DNA from 3 places in the Arthrobacter sp. D5-1 genome. Region 1 is predicted to be linked to each of the others. Evidence: riboswitches for the same ligand, from Rfam matches in the RefSeq annotation. Region 1 holds a riboswitch; each other region holds the start of a gene.
The links. Region 1 has a riboswitch for cyclic di-AMP ahead of AYX22_RS22700 (LysM peptidoglycan-binding domain-containing protein). Riboswitches for the same ligand answer to the same signal wherever they lie in the genome.

Region 1 (4,274 bases):
GCGCAAACCGCGAAGGCACCGATCGCCCGGCTCGCTGACCGCATCAGCGCGGTCTTCGTCCCCGTGGTTCTCGTCCTTGCAGCCCTCACCTTCGTCGGCTGGCTGCTCGCGGCAGGCCCTGCCATCAGCGACGCGGAACTGCGCGCCGCCTTCACCGCAGCAGTGGCGGTGCTGGTTATCGCCTGCCCCTGCGCACTGGGCCTGGCCACACCGGTCGGGCTGCTCACCGGCACGGGCCGCGGCGCCCAACTCGGCATCCTGATCAAGGGCCCGCAGGTCCTTGAGGACACCCGCACCGTGGACACCATCCTGCTAGACAAGACCGGGACGGTGACCACCGGCCACCTGGATGTCGACGGAACCCATGCGTTTGCCCCGTTCACCGAGGCAGAGGTCCTGCGCCTGGCGGGCGCGGCGGAGGCCGCCTCCGAGCATCCCGTCGCCCGGGCTATTGCCGCGGCAGCGCTGACCGCCGAACACCGAACCGGCGGCGCCGCGCGGCTGCCGGCCGTCACCGACTTTCACTCAGCACCAGGCGGCGGCGTCCGCGGCAGCGTCGACGGGCGCCACGTTACAGTAGGCCGAGCCAGTTGGCTGCAGGAAAACAGCGTCACCGTCTCGGCGCAGCAACAGGCGGCCCTGGCCGCGGCCGAGGCCGACGGAGCCACCGCAGTCTGGGTGGCCGTGAACGGGCAGCCAGCCGGCATCATCAGCCTGCGCGACACCCTCAAACCCGGCTCCGCCGCGGCCATCGCCCGTCTGCGCGAACTGGGGCTGCGGCCCATCCTGCTGACCGGAGACAACGCCGCGGTGGCCAACCAGGTCGCCGCCGCCGTCGGAATCCCCTCTGAAGACGTTTTCGCAGGTGTACTGCCCGAGGGCAAGGTCGAAGCTGTTCGGTCGCTGCAGGCCGGTGGCGCGACGGTGGCGATGGCCGGTGACGGCGTGAACGATGCCGCAGCGCTGGCCCAATCGGATTTGGGCATCGCCATGGGTTCCGGCACCGACGTCGCCATCGAAGCGGCGGACCTCACCGTGATGGGCAACGACCTGGGCCAGGTGGCCCAGGCGATCGAGCTGTCCCGCCGGACTCTGGCCACCATCAAGACCAACCTGTTCTGGGCCTTCTTTTACAACGTGGTCGGCATTCCGGTGGCCGCGCTGGGGTTGCTCAACCCAATGATCGCCGGCGCGGCGATGGCGGCCAGCTCCGTACTGGTAGTCGCCAACTCACTGCGGCTGCGGCGCTTCGGCAAGTAACCGGCCGGGAAGCCGGACCAAGCCAGGCCGGGCGGGCGGGCTGCCTCGACGGCGCCCACCCCCCGGCCTCAGGCGATTACGCCCTTTTCGTGGCCGTACTCCCCCGACGGAGTGGCCTTGTTCCCCATGGACGAGCGCGGCACCCATGCGTTGGCAGTAGCGTCGCAGAACGTCCACTACCGGGTATAAGTTCCCGGTACAGGGCGCCGCACTTATCCCCTAAATGTTTATACATTTGTGATTTTTCCGTGTAGATTGGCCCCGTGCCGCCCACCAGGTGCTGCACCCTTGGCCTGTTACCGAACCCTGCCGACCGCCAAGGCTCATAGACCAGAAACTCCGGCAGGGGCGGGGGAACCAAATTGCGGATTCGAAATTGAATCCTTGGGGTTAAGACGCCGGCATTTATGTCCGGTGGCCGGGTGACTCCCACCCGCATCCGACAGCTCACCTCGCAGGTATCGGGAGAGGTTAAAGCAATGTCAAAGAAAAACGCCCGCCACAGGGCCGCCACCAGCAGTACCCTGTCCACCATTTCACGCAGCGTCTCCAGCCACGGCGGGGCAGTGGGCCGCCAGGCCGCCCTCGTCGCCGTGGGGTCCGGGCTCGTGCTGAGCATGGCCGTCCCCGCCCACGCGGGAGCCACCGCCTCCGACCCGCAGGGGGGAACCGGTTCAGCCACCATTTCCTCCCCGGCAGGAATTCCAAGCCAGGCGGCTGCCCTGGGGGCAACCGTCCACACCGTGGTCGCCGGGGACACCTTAGGCCAGATAGCAGCGCTGCACGGCATCTCCCTGGATGCGATTCTGTCGCTGAACGGACTTCACATGGCTTCAATCATCTATCCGGGGGATGTCATAACACTCTCCGGGGCAGCGGGCAGCCCGGCCTCGGAACCGGCAGCTGTTCCGGCACCGAGCACGACCGCAGCATCCGCCGGTGCGCCGTACCAGCCTTCGACGCTAATGCCGGCGAGCGTCGATGGCGGACAGGGGGCACCGTCTTCGCTTAACGGAGCAATTCTGGCCGCGGCTCAAGCCCAGATGGGCGCCATCCAGGACTGCACGGTCCTGGGGGAAGTAGCCTTGCGATCGGCAGGGATCCAAGGGGTCGGCGATGAATCGCCCGAGTCTCTGATGGCCTACGCCACGCCGGTATCAACGCCGGAACCCGGCGACTTTATCTACTACGCCGACGGCGGAATGGGATTCTCGCATAACGCGGTCTACCTCGGTGACGGGCAGGCCATCCACAGTGGATGGAACGGCAACCAGACCGTCGTCTTCAGCGTGAACGTCGGCTCCGGCCCTTCCTACTACCGGGTGAACGCCTAGCTCCTGAAGTCCGCGGTGCGTGGCCCCACAGCCAGGCGCCGCGGACTTACAGCGCCTGATAACTGAGCTGAAATTTTCCCAGGCGCAGCAGGCGCGCCGTTCGGACCCGGCCTTTACACGCCGATGCCCGGACCCGTACCGTCAACAAGAAGAAATGTATAGACATTTAATAATTTTGTGGCCATTCTGAGGAGCCAGCATGCCATCGACTACTACCGGCACTTCTCGTAACCGACCCTGGACCATAGCGATTTCCGCCCTCGCGGTGGCAGTCCTGATCCTGCTGGTGGGGATCTTCGCGTATCAGGGAGGGGCATCCCAAGGGGCCAGCACCGGAGCGGCGGCCCAGGAATCCGCGGGTTCCGATAGCGCGCCGCTGGATATGTCCCGCAGGACAGCGGACGATCCGACGGCACTGGGCCCGGTTGATGCCCCGGTGGTGCTGGTCGAGTACGCAGACTACCGCTGCCCTTTCTGCGGGCTTTTCTCCCGCGATACCCTGCCGCCGTTGGTGGAAAAATACGTCAAGAGCGGTGACCTGCGCGTTGAATGGCGTGACCTGCCCGTTTTCGGCGAGCAGTCCACCATGGCTGCTGTCGCCGGCCGCGCAGCCGGGAACCAAGGCAAGTTCTGGGAGTTCAACAAGGCAGTTTTCGCCATCGCCCCCGAGCGGGGACATGCCGATCTTTCGCGGGAGCGTCTGGTGCAGATCGCACGAGAGGCCGGAGTGCCGGACGTGACGCAGTTCGAAGCGGACCTGAACTCCACGGAACTGCAGCAGGCCGTTGCCACAGATGCACAGGAAGCGGCATCCCTGGGTGCCACCGGAACACCTACGTTCCTGGTCAATGACACGCCCCTGGTCGGTGCGCAGCCCCTGGCAACCTTCGAAAAGGCCATACAAGCCGCGCTTAAAAAGGCAGAATCCCAGTAATGGTCATCGGATACGCAGGGGCCTTTCTGGGGGGTATCCTCACCCTGTTGAGCCCGTGCTCGGCGCTTTTACTGCCAGCCTTCTTCGCCTACGCATTTTCCACCAGAACCCGGCTTGTCGCGCGGACCGCCCTCTTCTATCTGGGCCTGCTTTCCACCCTGGTGCCGCTGGGGGTATTTGCCGGGACGCTCGGGTCTCTTGTGACACAGCACCGCGGGATCCTGGTCGCGTCAGGCGCCGGAGTTGTTATTGCCCTGGGCCTCGCCCAGGTCGCCGGGATCCGGATGCCGTCCATTCTCCGGAACAACGCCCGGGCAGGATCGTCCCGTCTTTCGGTCTTCGCACTCGGCGCTGTCTATGGCATCGCCGGGGTATGCACCGGGCCGATTCTGGGGTCCATCCTGACCGTGGCGGCAGTGGGCGGCAACGCCCTGTACGGGGGAATCCTCCTGGCGGTCTACGCGCTCGGGATGGCACTGCCCCTGTTTGCGCTGTCCCTGCTGTGGGACAGGCTCGGCATTTCGGGCCGCCGCTGGTTGCGGCCACCGCCGGTAACCATCGGCCGGTGGTCCAACTCCTGGGTCATGATCATCTCCGGCGCCCTCTCCATCGGCATCGGGGTCCTGCTGCTGGTCACAGACGGCACTGCCGGGCTCGGCGGAGTGCTCACCGTCACCGACCAGTTTCAGCTCGAATCCACCGTCAGCGGAGCAGCTTCCGGTGTTCCGAACACTGTCTTCGCGCTG
Region 2 (4,274 bases), 140 kb from region 1:
GGGCAGCCTCGGCTTCCCCGTGGTCATGGTGCTCCAGCAAAACGGGCTCAACTGGAAGAAGTGGAACCTCCACACCAAGCTCACCATCCAGGTCTCCCTCATCCTGCTCGGCGCAGGCACGGTCCTGTGGGCCGTCAAGGAATGGGACAACGTCCGGACCATCGGCAACTTAGGGGCGGGGAGAAGGTCATCCATTCGCTCTTTGCCTCCGTCATGACCTGCTCGGGCGGGTTCAACCTGGTGGACCAGAACCAGATGGAATCGACCACGATGCTCCTCACCGACGCGCTCATGTTCGCAGGCGGTGGCTCGGCGTCCACGGCCGGCGGCATCAAGGTGACCACCATCGCCGTCATGTTCCTGGCCATCGTGGCCGAAGCACGCGGCGATGCCGACGTGAAGGTCTACGGCCGCACCATCCCCCAAGGCACCATGCGGGTGGCCATCTCGGTGATCGTCGCCGGAGCAACCCTCGTCTCCGTCGCCGCCTTCCTGCTCCTGCAGATCAGCGGGGCCTCCCTTGACAGGGTACTGTTCGAGACCATCTCGGCCTTCGCCACCGTGGGACTGAGCACCAACCTCAGTGCCGAACTGCCGCCCTCCGGGGTGTACGTGCTCTCGGCACTGATGTTCGCCGGCCGTGTCGGCACTGTCACCCTGGCCGCGGCACTGGCCCTGCGCCAGCGCAGCCAGCTGTACCACTTTCCCGAAGAGCGACCGATCATCGGTTAGCCGCGTGCCCTTCGATCGACAAGCCGCGCCTCTTCGAGGTGAGTGGTGCCGCCCTCCAGGGTCACATCCAGCCCTGCGGATTCACTGTCTGACCGTTCAAAAGCACCTCGAAGTGCAGGTGGCAGCCGGTGGAGGCTCCGGTGGTCCCGGCCGCGGCGAGCCGCTGGCCGGCGGCCACGGTCGCCCCGACAGAGGTTTCGATGGACGCCAGATGGTTATACGTACTCTTCAAGCCGTTGCCGTGGTCCACCACGATCCTGTTTCCGCCCCCATAGGGTGACCAACCCGCCTCCACGACCGTTCCATTGCCTGCGGCGAACACCGCGGTCTGGCACGCTGCCACGAGGTCCAGTCCGGTATGCAGTTCCCCGGAGCCGCTGATCGGGCTGGAGCGGATACCGAACGGCGACGTGACGGACATGCTGGCCAGCGGCGCGCCGAGCCGGGCAGAGGAAGCAGCGGGGGCAACAGCCGGTGCGGGGGAGACAGCCGTCGGAGATGCCGTGCCCGCGGCGGCACCCTGGGTCTTGGCGGGCACGGGCAACGGCGCCTGCTCGGTGGTGACAGCGGGCCGTTCATAGCTGATGGACGCCCCGGCAGAGGCCTGAACCGGCGCAATGGAAGCTTTCGCCGCTGAGGCTTGCACAACGGGGCCGGCTCCGGCGGGGGCCGGTCCGGCGTGGGCGGCCGTTAGAGAAGCGGTCAGAATCGCGGCGACGCTCAGCGTGGCGGCAGCCGTGACCTGTTTGCGTCGGCTCACGCGCGGCCCGGCAGCCGGCACACCCCGGTGCTGCGGCGTAACCCGGGAAGTCGTCCGGGCGGCCGCGCGAAGCAAGGGACCGGAGGTTGGTTTTCGGCGGCGGCCATGGGGGGATAAGGAAGACAAGGGGGATCCTTTCGGTTCGCCTGCGAAGTTAGCTGTCGGGTTCGGGCCAAGGAAATACCCGGCCGCACCCCGGTGGCCATCTGACCACCGACATCGCGGCTTCACCCCAAGGCAGGCTGGCTGCCGATTCTGGGTCCTCCACCCCCGCCGTAAAAGGGATAGTCGTTTGATGCCACCGGCGGGGCTGAGCGTGCGGCATCAAGGGTTTTAGTACAGAAAAACCTGAACTAATAGTAGCCGCAAAGCCTCATCGTTACAATTTCGTGACACTACGTGCGCGGCGTGGGCGCTGGTGCCTGTCCCGGTCTCGCTTCTCGCAGCCCAAGCCAAGCTACATAGGTGCGTATCTTCAGATGAGCAGCTAATGGCACCAACGAACCCCACATCCGGATGGTTCCGGTCCCGGGCGTGCCGGGCACAGAGCTGTGTCGATTGCCCCGTGCTGAGGTGTACGCGAGGGCCAGCAAGGGATCCTGATGGTTCCCCAAAGGGACGGTGTTTCCGCGGCAACGGATCGGCCCGGACAACCAGGCGGGCACGCTCCTCACGGTGACGGCGTGACGGCCTGGTTGCCGCTGTCATCCTTGCCCAGGCCGGGGGGTTAGAGTCCCATGGAGTCCAGAAGCGCGTCTTCTTCTTCGGAGCCGGAGCGCTTGGGTCGGGATGTCGCCCGGGGCTGCTGAAGGGCTTCAACCGGGTCCGCCACGTCGTCCGGCATGTCGCGTTCCTCGCGACCGATCCGGGCCTGTTGCCGTGCCATGTATCCAAATCCGACGAAGGCCAGGATCCCGAACGTGATCCACTGCAGGGCGTAGGACAGGTTCGACCCTTCCTTGACCGCCGGCGCGGCGAGCTGCTGGGGGGCCACGGCCGGCTGTGGGGACTCCGAGGCCATCACCCCGTAGCTGCCCCTCATGAGCGGGTAATCGAGTTGCTTCCCGTAATAGGACAGGTCAATGCTGGCCAGCTGGCCCTCGGGTGCGTCACGGCCAAGATCAGGTTCGGACGGTTTGATCCGGACGACCGCGGTAACCTCGCCGGTCGGCGGGCCAGGCACGGTGTCGGGGTATCCGGGCCGGTCATTGCCGATCGGCAGCCATCCCCTGTTGATCGCGATCGTCTCACCGGAGCTCACCCGGAACGGGACCAATACCTCGTATCCGGCGGCGGAATTGTTCGGCCGGTTCCTGACGATTCTCTGGTCCTGCCCAAGGTACCGGCCAGTCACGGATACGGTCGTCCATTTCGCCTCAGGGTCGGCGACGTCAAAATAAGGACGGGCATCCTTGAACGGCATAGGGGATTTGTCGTAGTTCTCCTGGACCCTGCGGATCTCGGTCACGGCCTGGTTCCGGCGATCCATCTGCCAGTTTCCCAGTCCAATACACGCGGCGGCAAACAGTGCCGCGACCATCAGGAAACCGGCCCAACGCCAGGACAGCAGGAACCTATACGCCACCGGGGCCCTCCTGGAGCTGCCACTGCCCGGCCAGCAGTGCGCGGATGGCCGTCGCCTCGGCGGCCAGGCGATGGTCTTCGCCCCGTGCCAGAAGACCGTATTCGACCATCGTCCGCCCGTCCTCGTGGGCGCCGGCACGAACCCAGACCCTCCGACGGTTCACGTACAACGAAGCCATCAGGCCCGCGACGGCCATCAACGAAAAGACCAGCACGCCGGTCTGTCCGGGGGTGCTGCGGATGTCCACACCGATGTAGCGTTTGAGGCCATCGAAGCTGATACTTCCCTTGCCCTCGGGCAGCGTGTACGTGCCACCCGGAGTCAAGGTGATGCCCTTGGCGGGCAGTTCCCGCCCGTTAAGCTGGGTCAAATCCTTCACGTCCAGGTTGTAGACATTCTGCGGCACACCGTCGTCCAGGCCCAGGTCCCCGTAGTAGGAGTTCAGGTTCAGTTGGGGGTTCAGCGGGTCCGGGTCGAAGCTGTAAGCGACCCCTTCATCATTTTTGATGGCGGAGGGCAGGAAGAATCCCACGAAACCCAATTGCGCCGGACGGGCATCAGGAACCTTGACGACAACCGTTGAGGTGTAGACCCCGTCGTTCGGGATGGACACGACCGGGCCACTGAATGCCGTGTCGCCGTTGCCGTCCCGCACAGTGATGACCGGGGCGTAGCCGTTGCCGACCAAAAAGACGCCCACCTCCCCGAAATAGACAGGGTCATTGACCTTCAGCGTTCGGGGTTCCTGAGCCGCGTCGGGCGCATCCCGGGTTCTTAGCTGGGCGGTGAAATCGATGGGCTGGCCGAACTGCCTGCTGGACTCCCTGTCGAAGCGGACCGCGAACGTGTCCAACGTGATCGTGAACGGCTCCAACCACGAGGACTGGAAGTTGGTTCCGGGCGCGAAGTTGTCGTAGCCCACGAGCGTGTTGACGAACGTATCGCCTTCGATCAGGATCTTCTGTCCGCGGAACCCGAACAGCCCGCCAATGGCCAAACAGATCAGAACGCCGATCAGCGAGGTGTGGAACACCAGGTTCCCGGCTTCCTTCAGGAAGCCGCGCTCGGCACCCAGTGACGGCAAAGCTCCGTCCTGGTCCCTGACCTGGACCCGGTAGCCGCGCTTCTTCAGCGCAGCGGCCGCGTCGGCGATGGCGGCCGCGGCGGGGATCCCGGCGTCCGCCGGCAGCTCCAGGG
Region 3 (4,274 bases), on a different replicon from region 1:
CCGTGCCGCACGCTCCAGTGCGGCGGGGGAGAAGAGGCCCAGCCAGAGACCACCATCGGAGGCGAAGTTCTTCTGCGGTGCGAAGTAGTAGACGTCAGACTCTGAGACGTCGACATCCAGCCCGCCGGCAGCAGACGTGGCGTCCACCAGGACGAGGGCGCCTTCGTCAGCCCCCTCGACGCGCTTGACGGGGGCGGCCACGCCGGTTGACGTTTCATTCTGGGGCCAGGCGTAGACGTCAACGCCGGCTTCGGCCTGTGCCACCGGGCGGGTGCCGGCTTCGGACTTGATGATGGAGGAAGCATCAAGGAACGGCGCCTTGTTGGTGGCAGCAGCGAATTTGGAACCGAATTCACCGAAGGAGAGGTGCTGTGCTTTCTTCTCTACCAGGGCGAATGCGGCGACATCCCAGAATGCCGTGGAACCGCCGACGCCGAGGACAACTTCGTATCCTTCGGGTGCACGGAAGAACTGGCTGAGGCCCTCCCGGACCGAACCTACAAGGTTCTTGACCGGAGCTTGGCGGTGGGACGTGCCAAGGATGGTGGACGACGCGGCAGACAGGGCCTCGATCTGTTCCGGACGGACCTTGGACGGTCCTGCGCCGAAGCGTCCGTCCTTGGGCAGCAGATCGGCGGGAATGGTGATGCTGTTGTCGCTCACGTGTGGCTCCAATGGGTATCGGCTAGAGATGGGTCGTGGCAGGTGGCATCAGCTGCCCCTTCGACACCCCAATTCTGCCTGACCCGGCGCGGAGGCAGGAACCTGTGGCCGTCATAGTCCGCCACGTGGAACGCAGGCCCACCATATGCGACCGGGATTATCCAGAGTAATTCCAAATAAGCTAGGCTGGTGGTTGGCGTTCATGGGGCGGCGGTCTACACCGCCCACCCGGCAAGGGACGCGGTACGGTGGAGATTACGCAAGGAACTGCGTTCGAGGAGAGCTGAGCTGGATGACGGATCTGATCGATACCACTGAGATGTATCTTCGGACCATTTTGGAGCTTGAAGAAGAGAACATTGTGGCTCTCAGGGCCCGCATCGCCGAGCGGCTGCGGCACTCCGGACCCACTGTTTCCCAGACCATCGGACGCATGGAGCGCGATGGCTTGGTGATTGTTTCCAATGACCGTCACCTGGAACTGACCGAAGCGGGGCGGAAACGCGCCACCGAGGTGATGCGAAAGCACCGCCTCGCCGAGCGTCTCCTGGCTGATGTCATTGGCTTGGACTGGGCCTATGTCCATGACGAAGCCTGCCGCTGGGAACACGTGATGAGCGAGCGCGTGGAGCGCCGGCTGTACGAACTCCTGGAGCACCCCACCGAATCCCCATATGGCAACCCCATCCCGGGCCTTGAAGCCCTCGGTGGCCTTGCCAGCCAGCCGTTCCCCCGCCTCGACGTCAACCTCCTGCAGGCCATGGACGGCTATGCACCGGATTCCCGCGTGGCAGTTACCCGCCTTGCGGAGCCCATCCAGGTTGAGCCTGAACTCCTTACCCAGCTGGATGAGGGTGGTATCCGCCCCGGCGCGGCCGTCTCGCTGGAGCGTGTAGGCGAGTACATTTCCGTCCGGGTCCCCGGCATTGAGGGTGCACTGGAACTTCCGCCCGAGGTGGCGGCGCACGTCTTCGTCTCCGTCGGCTGAGGCCCCCTTCCCTTCACCCGGTGTCATATCTCACTTTTGAGCTCCAAGCGCGCGTGTGACCTGCAGTTTTTCAGGAATAGTGATAAGGGGCAGCCGCGCCACGCCTGTTCCTGTTGATAACGAATTTATTACTGCGAGCCTTAATCGCCTATAGTTATCTACTAGCGCTGATACCAAAGCGTTACCTGTTCCGGAGCCGAGCTCTGCCAGCGGAACAGGTGTGCCATCCACCACTGGCAGAGGCGGGGGAACCACAAGCGGCTGTCTAAAGAAGCAGCCTTGGGGTGAAGTCCGCAGCAGAAGTGCCCATTACGCAAGTCCCTCTTGGGATACCTGTGTGCCGTGAGCGCTTCGTGCGGACCGGGTCTTTGAACTCTCTGACCCGAATCCGACAGCTAACTTCGCAGGCTTTTTAGAGAGGAATAGAGTTTGACAACGCAGAACGTCAGGGGCCGCCGCCGCGCGTCCGGCCCCGCTGCTGAGCTGCGGCCAGCCCGCGTCGTATCGGAGATCCGGCCACGCGACACCGAACGCCAGGTGCGTCGCCGTAAGAGCCCGTTGCGCCAGGTTGCCGATTTCGCCGCAGCCAGTGGTGTAGGGCAAAAGGCCGGAGTTGCGCTTGCCGCCACCGGACTTGCCCTGACTGTCGGTCTGCCGGCCACCAGCCCGGTCATGGCAACCTCGGAATCCGGTCAGACCGAGTCGGCCCTGGCCGTCACCGGGGGCAGCCAGCCCGAGGTTTCCGCCGCTGCATCAGCCAAGATCGACTTCAGCCGTGCTGCGGTAGCTACCGCCGCCGACCCCGACGGCAAGCTGAAGCAGCTGCTCAGTGCGCAGTCCGCCGACAGCATCCAGCGTGCCTCGTCCACGGGCACCATGGCCAGCCCCCTGGACACCCTGACCACGGCTTCCCCGTTCGGCTACCGCATCAGCCCCCTCACAGGTGGTGCCGGTGACTTCCACCGCGGCCAGGACTTCGTGGCCCAGTGCGGCACGGCCGTCCATGCTGCGGCCAGTGGCAAGGTCACCTTTGCCGGATGGCACGAGTACGGCGGAGGCAACCGCGTGGTGGTGGACCACGGCAACGGCCTTGAGACCACGTACAACCACTTGTCGTCCTTCACCGTCAAAGTAGGCCAGACGGTCAGCCGCGGCGACACTGTAGCGCTGAGCGGCACCACGGGCGCCTCCACCGGCTGCCACCTCCACTTCGAAGTACAGGTCAACGGTGAAGTTGTTGACCCCATGGGCTGGCTCTAAGTCCAGTTGATGGTTGTCTCTCGCATTCGTGACACACCCGTGACCTGAATGTGACATTCGCGTTCAACTGTTGTACCGTACAAAGCGCATCGGCTTTTTAGGGGGCCGGTGCACTTGAGTGGATTGCCTAGCTCTGCCACCACTCGAGGTCCGTTCGCATAAATCGTCTGGCAGGGGCGGGGGAACCACTTCTGGTCTTCGCAAGAAGGCCTTGGGGTTAAGTCGCAAAGCTTCCTTGAAGCAGCGTGGCCGGATGACTCCCATCCGAATCCGACAGCTCACCTCGCAGGCATTGGGAGAGGCTACCTTCGTGTCATCACGCACTACCCCTGCGCGCCACCGCGCCGAATCGGTTCGTACGAACCCCTTGAACACGCTTTCCAAGGCTGTTTCATCCAACGCCGGTACCGTTGGCCGCCAGGCCGTCGTCCTGGCAGCAGCCTCAGGCCTCGTCCTCAGTGTCGGTTTGCCGGCCCAGGCAGCGGACACCGACGTTTCCAAGTCGGAAGCCTCCAGCACCCAGCAGATGGTCACCACTGCGGTAGTCACCGCAGAGCCCACCGCCACCGTTTCCTTCGAGAGCCCCGTAGTGGCCACCAAGGAAGCTCCCAAGGTTGTGCAGCGCGCTTCGCAGACCACCCAGCGCACCGCGGCCAACGGCAACCAGGCCACCGCAGGCGCCGTGACTGCGAAGTCGTCCGAAGCCAAGGATGCTGCTTCCAGCGCCGCCGCTTCCGGCCTCGCCGCGATCGCCTACACCGGAATCGGCCACCCTTACGTTTGGGGCGGCACCACGCCCAACGGATGGGACTGCTCCGGCTTCACCCAGTGGGTCTACGCCCAGGCCGGCATCAGCATCCCGCGCGTCAACGCCTGGACGGCCATGAAGCCCACCAGCACTCCTGTCCCCGGTGACCTGGTCATGCAGAACGGCGGAGCACACGTAGGCATCTACGTTGGCAACGGCATGATGATCAGCGCATTGAACCCGGGACAGGGCACGCTCCTGCACTCGGCTGCCTCCACTGGCACATCCTCCTTCTTTACCCTCCGCTAGAAACAATCCGGTTCGGGGTTCGCCAGCATGCCCCCAAGTGCTGGCGCGCCAATGAGCCGCGTGTACCCCAACTGCACGCGGATACGAAAAGAGAAAACCATGACCAGTGCATCCAAGGTTGCACGGCATCGCGCTGAGGCCCCCAGGACCAGCTCGCTTGCCGTGATCGCCAAGGCCGTCAGTGAAAACGCCGGCGGCGTCGGCCGCCAGGCGGCTGTTATTGCCGCAGCTTCAGGCCTGGTCCTGACCGGCAGTGTTGCTGCCAACGCGGCCGACACCACCGTGGACCGTGAGTCCACCGCGACG

Region 2: linked by a shared signal. The riboswitch ahead of AYX22_RS23450 (M23 family metallopeptidase) and the one ahead of AYX22_RS22700 (LysM peptidoglycan-binding domain-containing protein) in region 1 are both predicted to bind cyclic di-AMP.
Region 3: linked by a shared signal. The riboswitch ahead of AYX22_RS05725 (M23 family metallopeptidase) and the one ahead of AYX22_RS22700 (LysM peptidoglycan-binding domain-containing protein) in region 1 are both predicted to bind cyclic di-AMP.

Annotation. Positions count from the first base shown of each region.
Region 1 covers NZ_CP014572.1:148,917-153,190, forward strand. The annotation lists gene AYX22_RS22695 (heavy metal translocating P-type ATPase) at 1-1,260, shown strand, start outside; cyclic di-AMP (ydaO/yuaA leader) riboswitch at 1,579-1,735, shown strand; gene AYX22_RS22700 (LysM peptidoglycan-binding domain-containing protein) at 1,740-2,594, shown strand; gene AYX22_RS22705 (thioredoxin domain-containing protein) at 2,794-3,528, shown strand; gene AYX22_RS22710 (cytochrome c biogenesis CcdA family protein) at 3,528-4,274, shown strand, end outside.
Region 2 covers NZ_CP014572.1:288,680-292,953, reverse strand. The annotation lists partial or broken gene AYX22_RS23455 (potassium transporter TrkG) at 1-732, shown strand, start outside; gene AYX22_RS23450 (M23 family metallopeptidase) at 794-1,618, opposite strand; cyclic di-AMP (ydaO/yuaA leader) riboswitch at 1,622-1,793, opposite strand; gene AYX22_RS23445 (SURF1 family protein) at 2,220-3,077, opposite strand; gene AYX22_RS23440 (cytochrome c biogenesis protein ResB) at 3,067-4,274, opposite strand, start outside.
Region 3 covers NZ_CP014571.1:1,222,189-1,226,462, forward strand. The annotation lists gene serC (phosphoserine transaminase) at 1-663, opposite strand, end outside; gene AYX22_RS05720 (metal-dependent transcriptional regulator) at 956-1,651, shown strand; cyclic di-AMP (ydaO/yuaA leader) riboswitch at 1,836-2,076, shown strand; gene AYX22_RS05725 (M23 family metallopeptidase) at 2,081-2,911, shown strand; cyclic di-AMP (ydaO/yuaA leader) riboswitch at 3,036-3,217, shown strand; gene AYX22_RS05730 (C40 family peptidase) at 3,222-3,968, shown strand; gene AYX22_RS05735 (NlpC/P60 family protein) at 4,068-4,274, shown strand, end outside.